2 regions of the Kitasatospora sp. NPDC001540 genome follow, and region 2 is predicted to be linked to the other one. Evidence: riboswitches for the same ligand, from Rfam matches in the RefSeq annotation. Region 2 holds a riboswitch; the other holds the start of a gene.
The links. Region 2 has a riboswitch for S-adenosylmethionine ahead of thrC (threonine synthase). Riboswitches for the same ligand answer to the same signal wherever they lie in the genome.
Positions count from the first base shown of each region.

Region 1 (5,308 bases), on a different contig from region 2:
AGCTCACCGCCCTTGGCCACCTGCTCGGCGTTGGTCGCCGGGTTGTCGGAGGGCTGGTACTGCTTGCTGTCCGGAGCGACCGGGCCGGGGCCGAGCGAGGCCACGAAGGCGGCCAGCTGGTCGATCTCGGTCTGGGAGTAGACGACCTTCTTGCGCGGGACCTGCGCACCCGGCTGCTGGGCCGGCATGCGGCCGGTGCCGACCTGGAAGTCGACCGCGGCCGAGCCGACGCCGGCCAGCGACGGGCCGTCGGAGGTGCCCTGGCCGTTCAGGCCGTGGCAGGAGGAGCAGCCGACGGCGAAGAGCTTCTTGCCCTCGTCGATGGCGAGCGACTGCGCAGAGCTGTCGGCCTGTGCCTTCTCGGCGGGCGCGAAAGCGGCGTAGAGCCCCCCGGTGGCCGCCAGGGCGAGAAGTAGGACGACGACCGCCGCCAGTGGGTGGCGCCGTCGTGCGGAGAGCTTTTTCACGGAATAACCCCGGTGTCAGGATCTGGTCGGCAGCAGCCTGCCCCTGACGCCCAGGCGTCGAGGTGACGCCGGGTCAGGGGCGGGGCGGCTGTTACTTGATCAGGTAGATGGTCGCGAACAGGCCGATCCACACGACGTCGACGAAGTGCCAGTAGTACGACACCACGATCGCCGCGGTGGCCTGCTCGTGCGTGAAGCGCCGCGCCGCGTAGGTCCGACCGAGGACCAGCAGGAAGGCGATCAGACCACCCGTCACGTGGAGTCCGTGGAAGCCGGTGGTCAGGTAGAACACCGTGCCGTACGGGTCCGAGGACAGCGACAGGCCGTCCTTCTTGACCAGCTCGGTGTACTCGAAGATCTGGCCGCCGATGAAGATGGCGCCCATCACGAAGGTGATCGTGAACCACGAGCGCAGCTTCTTCACGTCACCGCGCTCGGCGGCGAAGACGCCGAGCTGGCAGGTGAGCGAGGAGAGCACCAGGATCGTGGTGTTGACCGAGGAGAACGGCACGTTGAGGGCACTGGCCTTCTCGTGCCAGAACTCGGCACCCTTGACCGAGCGGAGGGTGAAGTACATCGCGAACAGGGCCGCGAAGAACATCAGCTCCGAGCTCAGCCAGACAATGGTTCCGACGCTGACCAGGTTCGGCCTGTTGACCGCTCCGTGCGCGTGTCCGGTTTCTGTTGCTGTTGCTGTCGCCACGACGGACATTATGTCGGTCCCTTATTCCGTCTTCACGCCGGGGGGTCTCCCTCGGAGTGTCCGGTGCGTGAGGTATGCCCGCCTCGCGCACCGTCCGTTTTCTGACGGTTGTTCGGACGGGTGAGCGCGCTGGGCCGGCGGGGTGACCCCGGGGCGCGGCGGCTTGAGCGAGATCGCGCCGGGGTCTCCGCAGGACGGGCCCGCGGGAGTAGCATCCGTCCCAGGACGTGGCCCGGGTCACACTGGGCCGTTCGGTCGGGGCCGCCCGGCATGGGCACACATATAAGAGGACGAGCACCAGGAAGCAGGGGCCATGGCGCAGCACTCCGACGAGACGCTCACCGTTCTCGTCTACAGCGACGACCGCAACACCCGTGAGCAGGTGACCCTCGCCCTCGGCAGGCGGCCCGCCGCGGACGTCCCCGCCCTCGAGTACCTGGAGTGCGCCACCGCGCCCGCGGTGCTGCGCGCCCTGGAGAAGGGCGGGATCGACCTCTGCGTCCTGGACGGCGAGGCCGTCCCGGCCGGCGGGCTCGGCCTGACCCGGCAGCTGAAGGACGAGATCTACGGCTGCCCGCCGGTCCTGGTCGTGATCGGCCGCCCGCAGGACTCCTGGCTCGCCGCCTGGAGCCGGGCCGACGCCGCCATCTCGCACCCCGTCGACCCGGTCGCCCTCGCCGACGCCGCGACCGCGCTGCTGCGGGCCCGGCTCGCCCGGCGCGCACCCGCGGGGCGCTGACCCGCCGACCCTCCCGCCGCAGCGTCTCAACTGGAGAGAAGGGGACGGCAACCCCGGGCGGCCGTCCCCGCTCGCTCGATAGGCTGACGTCCATTCCTCTGGGACGTAGACGAGAGCTGGAGTCGGCCATGGTGAACGCGCACTCTGCGAACGGCGGTAGCGACCCCGCGCAGGTGGTCCGCACCTGGCCGGACCTGCTGAGCTCGCTGCTGCAGGGCAACGACCTCGCCCAGGCCGACACCGCCTGGGCGATGGACCGGATCATGAACGGCGAGGCCAGCCCCGTCCAGGTGGCCGGGTTCCTGGTCGCCATGCGCGGCAAGGGCGAGACGGTCGAGGAGATCGCCGGCCTGGTCGAGACGATGTACGCGCACGCCCTGCCGCTGGACATCCCCGGCCCGGCGGTCGACATCGTCGGCACCGGCGGCGACCGGGCCAGGACCGTCAACATCTCCACCATGTCCGCGGTGGTCGCCGCCGCGGCCGGGGCGAAGGTCGTCAAGCACGGCAACCGGGCCTCCTCCTCGGCCTCCGGCTCCTCGGACGTGCTCGGCCGGCTCGGGGTCAACCTGGAACTCTCCGCGGAGCGGGTCGCGGCGGTGGCCGAGGAGGTCGGCCTGACCTTCTGCTTCGCCGCGAAGTTCCACCCCTCGATGCGCCACACCGCCCAGGCGCGCGCCGAGCTGGCCGTCCCCACGGTCTTCAACATCCTCGGCCCGCTCACCAACCCGGCCAAGGTCACCTCGCACGCCATCGGCTGCTTCGACACCCGCCTCGCCGGGCTGATCGCCGGGGTCCTGGCCCGGCGCGGCGCCCAGGGGCTGGTCTTCCGGGGTGACGACGGGCTCGACGAGTTGACCGTCACCACCACCTCGAACGTGTGGGTCATCCGGGACGGCGGGGTCACCGAGACCCGGTTCGACCCGCGCGAGGTCGGCATCGAGCTGGTCGGGATCGAGGCGCTGCGCGGCGCCGACCCCGAGTACAACGCGGAGGTCGCCCGCCGGGTGCTGGGCGGCGAGCGCGGGGCGGTGCGGGACGCCGTCCTGCTCAACAGCGCGGCCGCGCTGGTCGCGCTGGAGCTGACGGACGCGCCGCTCACCGAGCAGATCGCGGCGGCGATGGTGCGGACGGCGGCGGCGATCGACTCCGGCGCGGCGGGGGCGCTGCTGAAGCGCTGGGCGGAGGCCACGCACGCGTAGCGGCGCAGGTACCTTCAGGGGCCCGGGGAGAACGGCGAGGCGCGACATCAGGGGCCCGGGGAACGGCGAGCTCGGGGCTGCTGGCGGTGCACTGCCGGTGCGTGCGGTGGCTTCGGGTTCTGTTACTGCGGCCCGAAGCGGCGCGGACCTCCGATGGGCTCCGGCCGCCAGCAGCACGGACTCGCCGTTCCCCGAGCCCCTGATGGGGCTCTGCCGTTCCCCGAGCCCCTGATGGTGCGTGCTCGTCTGCCGAAGGGTGTTCCGGGATGTGGACGGGGGTTGAGACGGGGCGGGGTTCGTGTAATCTCTTCGCCAGGTCATGAGTGACAGCGCGAAGCCCCAGCTGGCTGTCCGGCAACCCTCCGTCCGTGGCGGGGTGCCCTGGGTGAGGACCGGGCTGCGCGGCGACAGGTCCGCGTGGCAAGCGCGGACTTCCGGTGTCGCACCTCCGGGGTCCTGACCCCGTGGAGGAGTGCACCCATGTCCGTTGCCACCGAGATCTGCGAGCCGCTGGCCGTGCTGGGCGGGGACGTCGAGGTTCCGCTGGCGTCCGGGGAGAAGGTCGGGTACGCGGCGCTGGACTACGCGGCGAGTGCCCCGGCGCTGAAGCGGGTGTGGGACGACGTCGCGGCGTACGCGCCGTACTACGGGTCGGTGCACCGCGGGGCCGGGTACCTGTCGCAGCTGTCGACCGACCTGTTCGAGCAGAGCCGGCGGACCGTCGCCGGGTTCCTGGACCTGCGCGACGGCGACCAGGTGGTGTTCACCCGGGCGACCACCGACTCGCTGAACCTGCTGGCGGGGGCGCTCCCGGCCGGGACCGAGGTCTTCGCGTTCGAGACCGAGCACCACGCCTCGCTGCTGCCGTGGCGCCGCGAGGGCCTGACGGTGCGCTACCTGCGGGCGCCGCGTTCGCACGCGGAGGCGGTGTCGGCGCTGGAGGAGGCGCTGCTGGGCGCGGCCGAGGGGCCGAAGCTGTTCTGCGTGACCGGCGCGTCGAACGTCACCGGCGAGCTGTGGCCGGTCAAGGAGCTGACCGCGGTCGCCCACCGCCACGGCGCCCGGGTGGTGCTGGACGCGGCCCAGCTGGCGCCCCACCACCGGGTCTCGGTGCGGGAGTTGGACGTCGACTGGGTGGCGTTCTCCGGCCACAAGCTGTACGCGCCGTTCGGCGCCGGGGTGCTGGCGGGCCGCTCGGACTGGCTGGACGCGGCCGAGCCGTACCTGGCCGGCGGCGGGGCGAGCCGGACGGTGGCCCGCGAGCTGGACGGCTCGGTCGCGGTGGAATGGCACACCGGCCCGGCCCGGCACGAGGCCGGTTCGCCGAACGTGATCGGCGCGTACGCGATCGCCTCGGCCTGCCGGGCGCTGGACGAGGCGGGCTTCGAGGCGCTGGAGGCCCGGGAGCGGGCGCTGGTGGCGAAGCTGACCGAGGGCCTGGCGGCGATCCCCGAGGTGCGGGTGCTGAGCCTGTTCGGCGAGGGCTCGGACCGGGTCGGCGTGGTGTCCTTCGTGGTGCGCGGCTGGAACAGCTCGCACTTCTCGGCCGCGCTGTCCGCCGAGTACGGCATCGGGGTGCGGGACGGGCTGTTCTGCGCGCACCCGCTGGTGCGGACCCTGCTGGGCGGGGAGGAGGCCGCTCCCAGCGAGTGCGGGGCGCCGGAGCCGTCGCTGCCGGGGGAGCGCAGTCTGAACGCGATCCGGGTCAGCTTCGGCGCCGGGACCCCCGTCGAGCACCTGGACCGGTTCCTCACCGCGGTGCGGGAGCTGGTCAGCGACGGCGCGAAGTGGAGCTACCGCAACGAGGGCGGCCGCTGCGTCGCCGACACCCGGCAGCAGGGCTGAGGCTCAGCCGTCCAGGCCGAGCGAGAACGCGGCCTCCAGGTCGTGCTGCGAGTAGGTGCGGAAGGCGATGTGGGTCTCGGTGTTGGTGACGCCCGGGACCTTGTTGACGCGGCCGGGGATCACCTCGGCCAGGTCCTCGTGGTTGCGCACCCGGACCATCGCGACCAGGTCGTAGGTGCCGGTGACGGAGTAGACCTCGCTGACGCCCTCGATCGCGGCGATCGCCTCGGCGATCTCGGGGATCCGGTCGACGTCGGTGTTGATGAGGACGATCGCGGTGATCACTGGGCGACTCCTGTTCGAGAAGGTCCGCCCAGGGTATCGCCCGACGGACGGGCGGCCCACGCGAACA
Region 1 is NZ_JBIAVO010000001.1:314,550-319,857, forward strand. It holds gene ACFY00_RS01420 (c-type cytochrome) at 1-467, opposite strand, end outside; gene ACFY00_RS01425 (heme-copper oxidase subunit III) at 559-1,179, opposite strand; gene ACFY00_RS01430 (hypothetical protein) at 1,484-1,909, shown strand; gene trpD (anthranilate phosphoribosyltransferase) at 2,038-3,111, shown strand; SAM riboswitch class IV at 3,427-3,544, shown strand; gene ACFY00_RS01440 (aminotransferase class V-fold PLP-dependent enzyme) at 3,592-4,956, shown strand; gene ACFY00_RS01445 (Lrp/AsnC ligand binding domain-containing protein) at 4,960-5,241, opposite strand; gene ACFY00_RS01450 (rhomboid family intramembrane serine protease) at 5,238-5,308, opposite strand, start outside.
Region 1: linked by a shared signal. The riboswitch ahead of ACFY00_RS01440 (aminotransferase class V-fold PLP-dependent enzyme) and the one ahead of thrC (threonine synthase) in region 2 are both predicted to bind S-adenosylmethionine.

Region 2 (5,308 bases):
TGCAGGATGAGCGGCTGCCAGTCGGCGGTGCCGAACTCGGTGTTGATCTCCTCGGCGATCCGCCGCACGGCGGCGGTGTAGTCGCGGTACTCGGCGAGGTCGGTGCGGGAGGGGTAGGCGAAGGCGATGTGGACGACCTTGCCGAGCCATTCGGGGCGGGTGCGCAGCAGGTGCCGGTAGGCGAGCAGGCCGCGGACGATGTTCTTGCTGAGTTCGGTGCGGTCGACCCGGACGATGGTGCGGCGGTCGCCGACGGCTTCGCGCAGGGCGGCGAGGCGCTCGTCGACGTCGGGGCGGTGGGCGCGTTCGCGCAGGAACTCGGCGTCGGCGCCGAGGCCGTGCACGCCGAGGCGGGTGGTGCGGCCGTCGTGGGTGACGGTCAGGGCGGAGCGGTCGACCTCCGCGCCGAGGACGGCCTCGCAGCAGTCGGCGAAGGCGAGGGCCCAGCGGCGGGTGAGGAAGGCGGCCCGGTCGGCGCCGAGGATGCCTTCGAGGACGGCGGCGGCGACGTCGTCGGGCAGCAGCCGGTAGTAGTCCGGCGGGGCCCACGGGGTGTGCGAGAAGTGGCCGATCCGCAGGTCGGGGCGGAGTTCGCGGAGCAGGGCGGGGGCCAGCGAGAGGTGGTAGTCCTGCACCAGGACGGCGGCGCCGGGGGCGGCCTCGGCGGCGAGGGCCTCGGCGAAGGCGGCGTTGTAGGCGCGGTAGGCGGCCCATTCGGTGCGGAAGTCGGCGTCGAAGGCGGGCTGCACGGGCGTCCGGTAGAGCAGGTGGTGGACGAACCAGAGCGTGGAGTTGGCGACGCCGTTGTAGGCGCGGGCGAAGGTCTCCGGGTCGATGTCCAGCATTCGGACGGCCTGTCCGCCGACGTCGTGCCCGGCCCGGTCGAGGCGTCCGTCGGGGGCCTGCCGGGCGGCGGTGCGGTCGGCGTCGGAGAGCGCGGCGCAGACCCAGACCGCGTTCGGGTCGTCGATCGCGGAGAGCCCGGAGACCAGGCCGCCGCCGCCTCTGCGGAGGGTCAGCGTGCCGTCGTCCTCCGTGCGGAAGGACACCGGACCGCGGTTGGAGGCCACCAGGATCGGGGCGGCTCCGGACTGCTGGGGGCGTTCGGACACGTGATCGGCCATACAGCCAACCTTGCCGTGCGATCAGCCGACCAAACCACTCGGCGCGGCCCGCGGCGGGTGAACTCTCGGGGTCAGCCGCCGGTCACGGAGCCGTTCGGCGGGCGCGGTACTCGGGGACGGTGGCCATCGGGGGGCGTTCGGTGGCGGGGACGGGGTGGGTGCGGGGGGCGAAGCCCTCGGGGGTGCGGGTGTACTGGGTGAGCAGCGGGCGGACCAGGTCGGGGTCGGCCTTGAGGCGGTGGGCGCGGTCCAGGCGTTCCAGGGCGGTGCGGTAGATGGTGGCGGCCATCCGGCCGAGGGCCTGGCCGTCCTGGTGCCGGTGATGCCGGACGCCGACGTCGACCTGGGCCAGCGCGTCCAGGCCGACGAGTTCCAGGGCGTCCACCAGCAGGCCGAGCTCCACGCCGTAGCCGGTCGGGAAGGGCAGCCGTTCCAGCAGGGTGCGGCGGGCCGCGTACTCGCCGCCGAGGGGCTGGACGAAGCCCGCGAGCTGGGGCCAGTGCAGGTTGAGCAGGGGGCGGGCGACGAGTTCGGTGACCCGGCCGCCGCCCGCCGGGACGACGGCGCCGCCGTCCTCGAAGGGGCGGTCGTACATGGCCTTGACCAGGTGCAGGGCCGGGTCGGTGAGCAGCGGGCCGATGGTGCCGGAGACCAGGGCGGGGTCGAACGCGCGCAGGTCGGCGTCGACGAAGCAGACGATCGCGCCGCTGGTGACGAGCAGCGAGCGCCACAGCACCTCGCCCTTGCCGGGTTCGGCGGGCAGCCGGGGCAGGATCGCGTCCCGGTGCACGACCCGGGCCCCGGCGGCGGCCGCGGCGGCGGCGGTGCCGTCCTGCGAGCCGGAGTCGACCACCACCAGCTCGTCCACCAGCGGGACGCGTTCGACCAGCTCGGTGCGGATCGCGGTGACGATCTCGCCGACGGTGGACTCCTCGTCCAGCGCGGGCAGCACCACGCTGACCGTCCCGGCCGCCCCGGCGGCGCGCTTGGCGGCCAGCAGCAGGTCGAGCGGACGGTCGGCGGCCGTCCAGGACCGGCGCCGCAGCCAGTCGGCGACCTCCGGCAGTGCCGCGGGCTCGGGCTGCTCCGGCAAGTCTCGCTCCCTGTCTCGTTCGTCTCGGGTGTCGGACGCGGGGGTCTGTCCGACCGGGCCTTCGGATACAGTCTTCGTACTGCGACCGTGCCTTCGCACGCGGGGGCCGCTCGCAGCGTACGACCACAACTTCACAGAGCTCATCCAGAGGGACTGAGGGAACGGCCCGTTGAAGTCCCGGCAACCCTCCCGCGCGGCCTGCAGGCCCGGCGGGACAGGTGCCAATTCCGTCCCGGCGCAACCGCGATCCGGGGAAGATGAGGAGAAAGGGCCTCGCCACCATGGCTGTTGACACCGCCGCACCCACCGCCGTCGACCTCGGTCCCGCGACCGCGCTGTCCTGTCGCGAGTGCGGTGCGCGCTCCCCGCTCGGGCCGGACTTCGCCTGCTCGGAATGCTTCGGCCCGCTGGAGATCGCGTACGACTACGCGGGCTACGACGCCGAGGAGCTGCGCAAGCGGATCGAGGCCGGTCCGGCGTCGATCTGGCGCTACGCCCCGCTGCTGCCCGTCCCGGCCGACGTGGCGGGCAAGCCGAACCTGAACCCGGGGTGGACCCCGCTGGTCAAGGCCGACAACCTGGGCCGCGAGCTGGGCTTCACCGGCCAGCTGTACGTCAAGGACGACTCGGGCAACCCGACCCACTCCTTCAAGGACCGGGTGGTGGCCTGCGCGATCGAGGCAGCCCGCGCCTTCGAGTTCACCACCCTCTCCTGCTCCTCCACCGGCAACCTGGCCGGTGCGGTGGGCGCCGCGGCCGCCCGGGCCGGCTTCAAGTCCTGCGTGTTCATCCCGCACGACCTGGAGCAGGGCAAGGTCGTGATGGCCGGGGTGTACGGCGGCGAGCTGGTCGGCATCGACGGCAACTACGACGACGTGAACCGCTTCTGCTCCGAGCTGATCGGCGACCCGGCCGGCGAGGGCTGGGGCTTCGTGAACGTCAACCTGCGCCCGTACTACGGCGAGGGCTCCAAGACCCTGGCGTTCGAGATCTGCGAGCAGCTCGGCTGGCGGCTGCCCGACCAGATCGTCATCCCGATCGCCTCCGGCTCCCAGCTCACCAAGATCGACAAGGGCCTGCAGGAGCTGATCAAGCTCGGCCTGGTCGAGGACAAGCCGTACAGGATCTTCGGCGCCCAGGCCGAGGGCTGCTCCCCGGTCTCGGCCGCGTTCAAGGCCGGGCGCGACGTGATCAAGCCGGTCAAGCCGGACACCATCGCCAAGTCGCTGGCGATCGGCAACCCGGCCGACGGCCCGTACGTGCTGGACATCGCCCGCCGCACGGGCGGCGCGGTCGAGGACGTCACCGACGCCGAGGTGGTCGAGGCGATCAAGCTGCTCGCCCGCACCGAGGGCATCTTCGCCGAGACCGCGGGCGGCGTCACCGTGGGCGTGCTGAAGAAGCTGGTCGAGAACGGCCTGCTGGACCCGTCCAAGGAGACCGTCGCGATCAACACCGGCGACGGCCTCAAGACCCTCGACGCGGTCGCCGACGCCGGCATGACCGCGGTGATCCGTCCGACGCTGGAGTCCTTCCGCGCCGCCGGCCTCGCCACCGCCTGACAGACCCAGCCGCAGGACACCCCGCCGTAGGACACCCCCACGCCCCGAGGAGCACCGCATGAGCGCCACCGTCCGCATCCCGACCATCCTGCGCACCTACACCGGCGGCGCCGCCGAGGTGACCGCCGAGGGCGCCACCCTGTCCGCCGTGGTCGCGGACCTGGAGGCGAACCACCCCGGCATCGCCGCCCGCCTGCTGGACGACACCGGCAAGCTGCGCCGCTTCGTGAACGTGTACGTGAACGACGACGACGTGCGCTTCGCCGACGGCCTGGAGACCGAGGTCAAGGACGGCGCCTCGGTGTCGATCATTCCGGCGGTGGCCGGCGGCTGCTGACCGCCCCGCATTCCCGCGGCCGCCGTTTGGTTCGGAATTCAATTTTCCGGACCGGACGGCGGCTTCGTGCGTACGCCGGGGGCAATGGCCCGGCACCTGCGGTTTTCCCGCCGGGCGGGGCGCCGGAATTCCGCCCGACGGCGGGGAGTAGAGTGCCGGTCAGGGCCGTTTCCCCGCTGCGGCCCGGTTCAATCATCGATTTCCGCGCCGCGCCCCGCCCGTGCGGGACCCGTTCCGTCCCGCGCGCTGAGACACGCGCCGGACAGCTTGCCGCCCGTTCTGTCAGGCCGCCGTCAGAATTGTTCCGGCGTTTTGCGGTGACGCGTCCGTTATGTCCGGTGGCAATTGTCGACCGATGTTCCTTTCGCCCCGTCATATCCCCTGCGTAGCCCGGGCTTTCCCCGGAAATTGGGCCTGTTGCACAGGGCGCATATCCGGATACATTCAGCCGCGACAGAGGCTGCGCCGTACGGGGGGGAGTCCCCAGGCCGGCCTTCCAGACCTCCGGGTCCGCGTCCCGCGGATCTCTGAAGGGCCAGCACAGCACAAGGGGAGTTCGGAATGGCTCAGGGCACCGTCAAGTGGTTCAACGCCGAGAAGGGCTACGGCTTCATCGCGGTCGACGGTGGAGCGGACGTGTTCGTCCACTACAGCGCGATCCAGATGGACGGCTACCGCACCCTGGAAGAGGGCCAGCGGGTCGAGTTCGAGATCTCGCAGGGCCAGAAGGGCCCGCAGGCCGACATGGTCCGCGCCGCCGGCGCCTGAGGTCCCGGCGGACCGCAGGACCGCACGCACCGCGCCAGACGCACCGACAGGCCCGCCCCGACGCCGCACGGCGTCCGGGGCGGGCCTGTCGGCTTTCCCGGCGGGGCCGCCCGCAGGGCGCCAATGGGCTTGCACTCGCCACCCGAGAGTGCTAATCATTGGCGTTAGCACTCACAGCGTGAGAGTGACAAACGGACCGGGCCGGTGAGGCCCCGGAAGCGGTAGGGGAAGGGACCCCCGCTCTCCTGGGCCGTCCGTCGCGGGCACCCCTTGGTCCGAGCAGTCGACCGTGTCCCGGAGGACCACTTCTGATGGCCAAGATCATCGCCTTTGACGAGGAAGCCCGCCGCGGCCTTGAGCGTGGCATGAACCAGCTTGCCGACGCCGTGAAGGTCACGCTCGGCCCCAAGGGTCGCAACGTCGT
Region 2 is NZ_JBIAVO010000006.1:70,998-76,305, forward strand. It holds gene ACFY00_RS10265 (trehalose-6-phosphate synthase) at 1-1,124, opposite strand, end outside; gene ACFY00_RS10270 (glucosyl-3-phosphoglycerate synthase) at 1,207-2,217, opposite strand; SAM riboswitch class I at 2,355-2,481, shown strand; gene thrC (threonine synthase) at 2,499-3,779, shown strand; gene ACFY00_RS10280 (ubiquitin-like small modifier protein 1) at 3,838-4,116, shown strand; gene ACFY00_RS10285 (cold-shock protein) at 4,678-4,884, shown strand; gene groL (chaperonin GroEL) at 5,196-5,308, shown strand, end outside.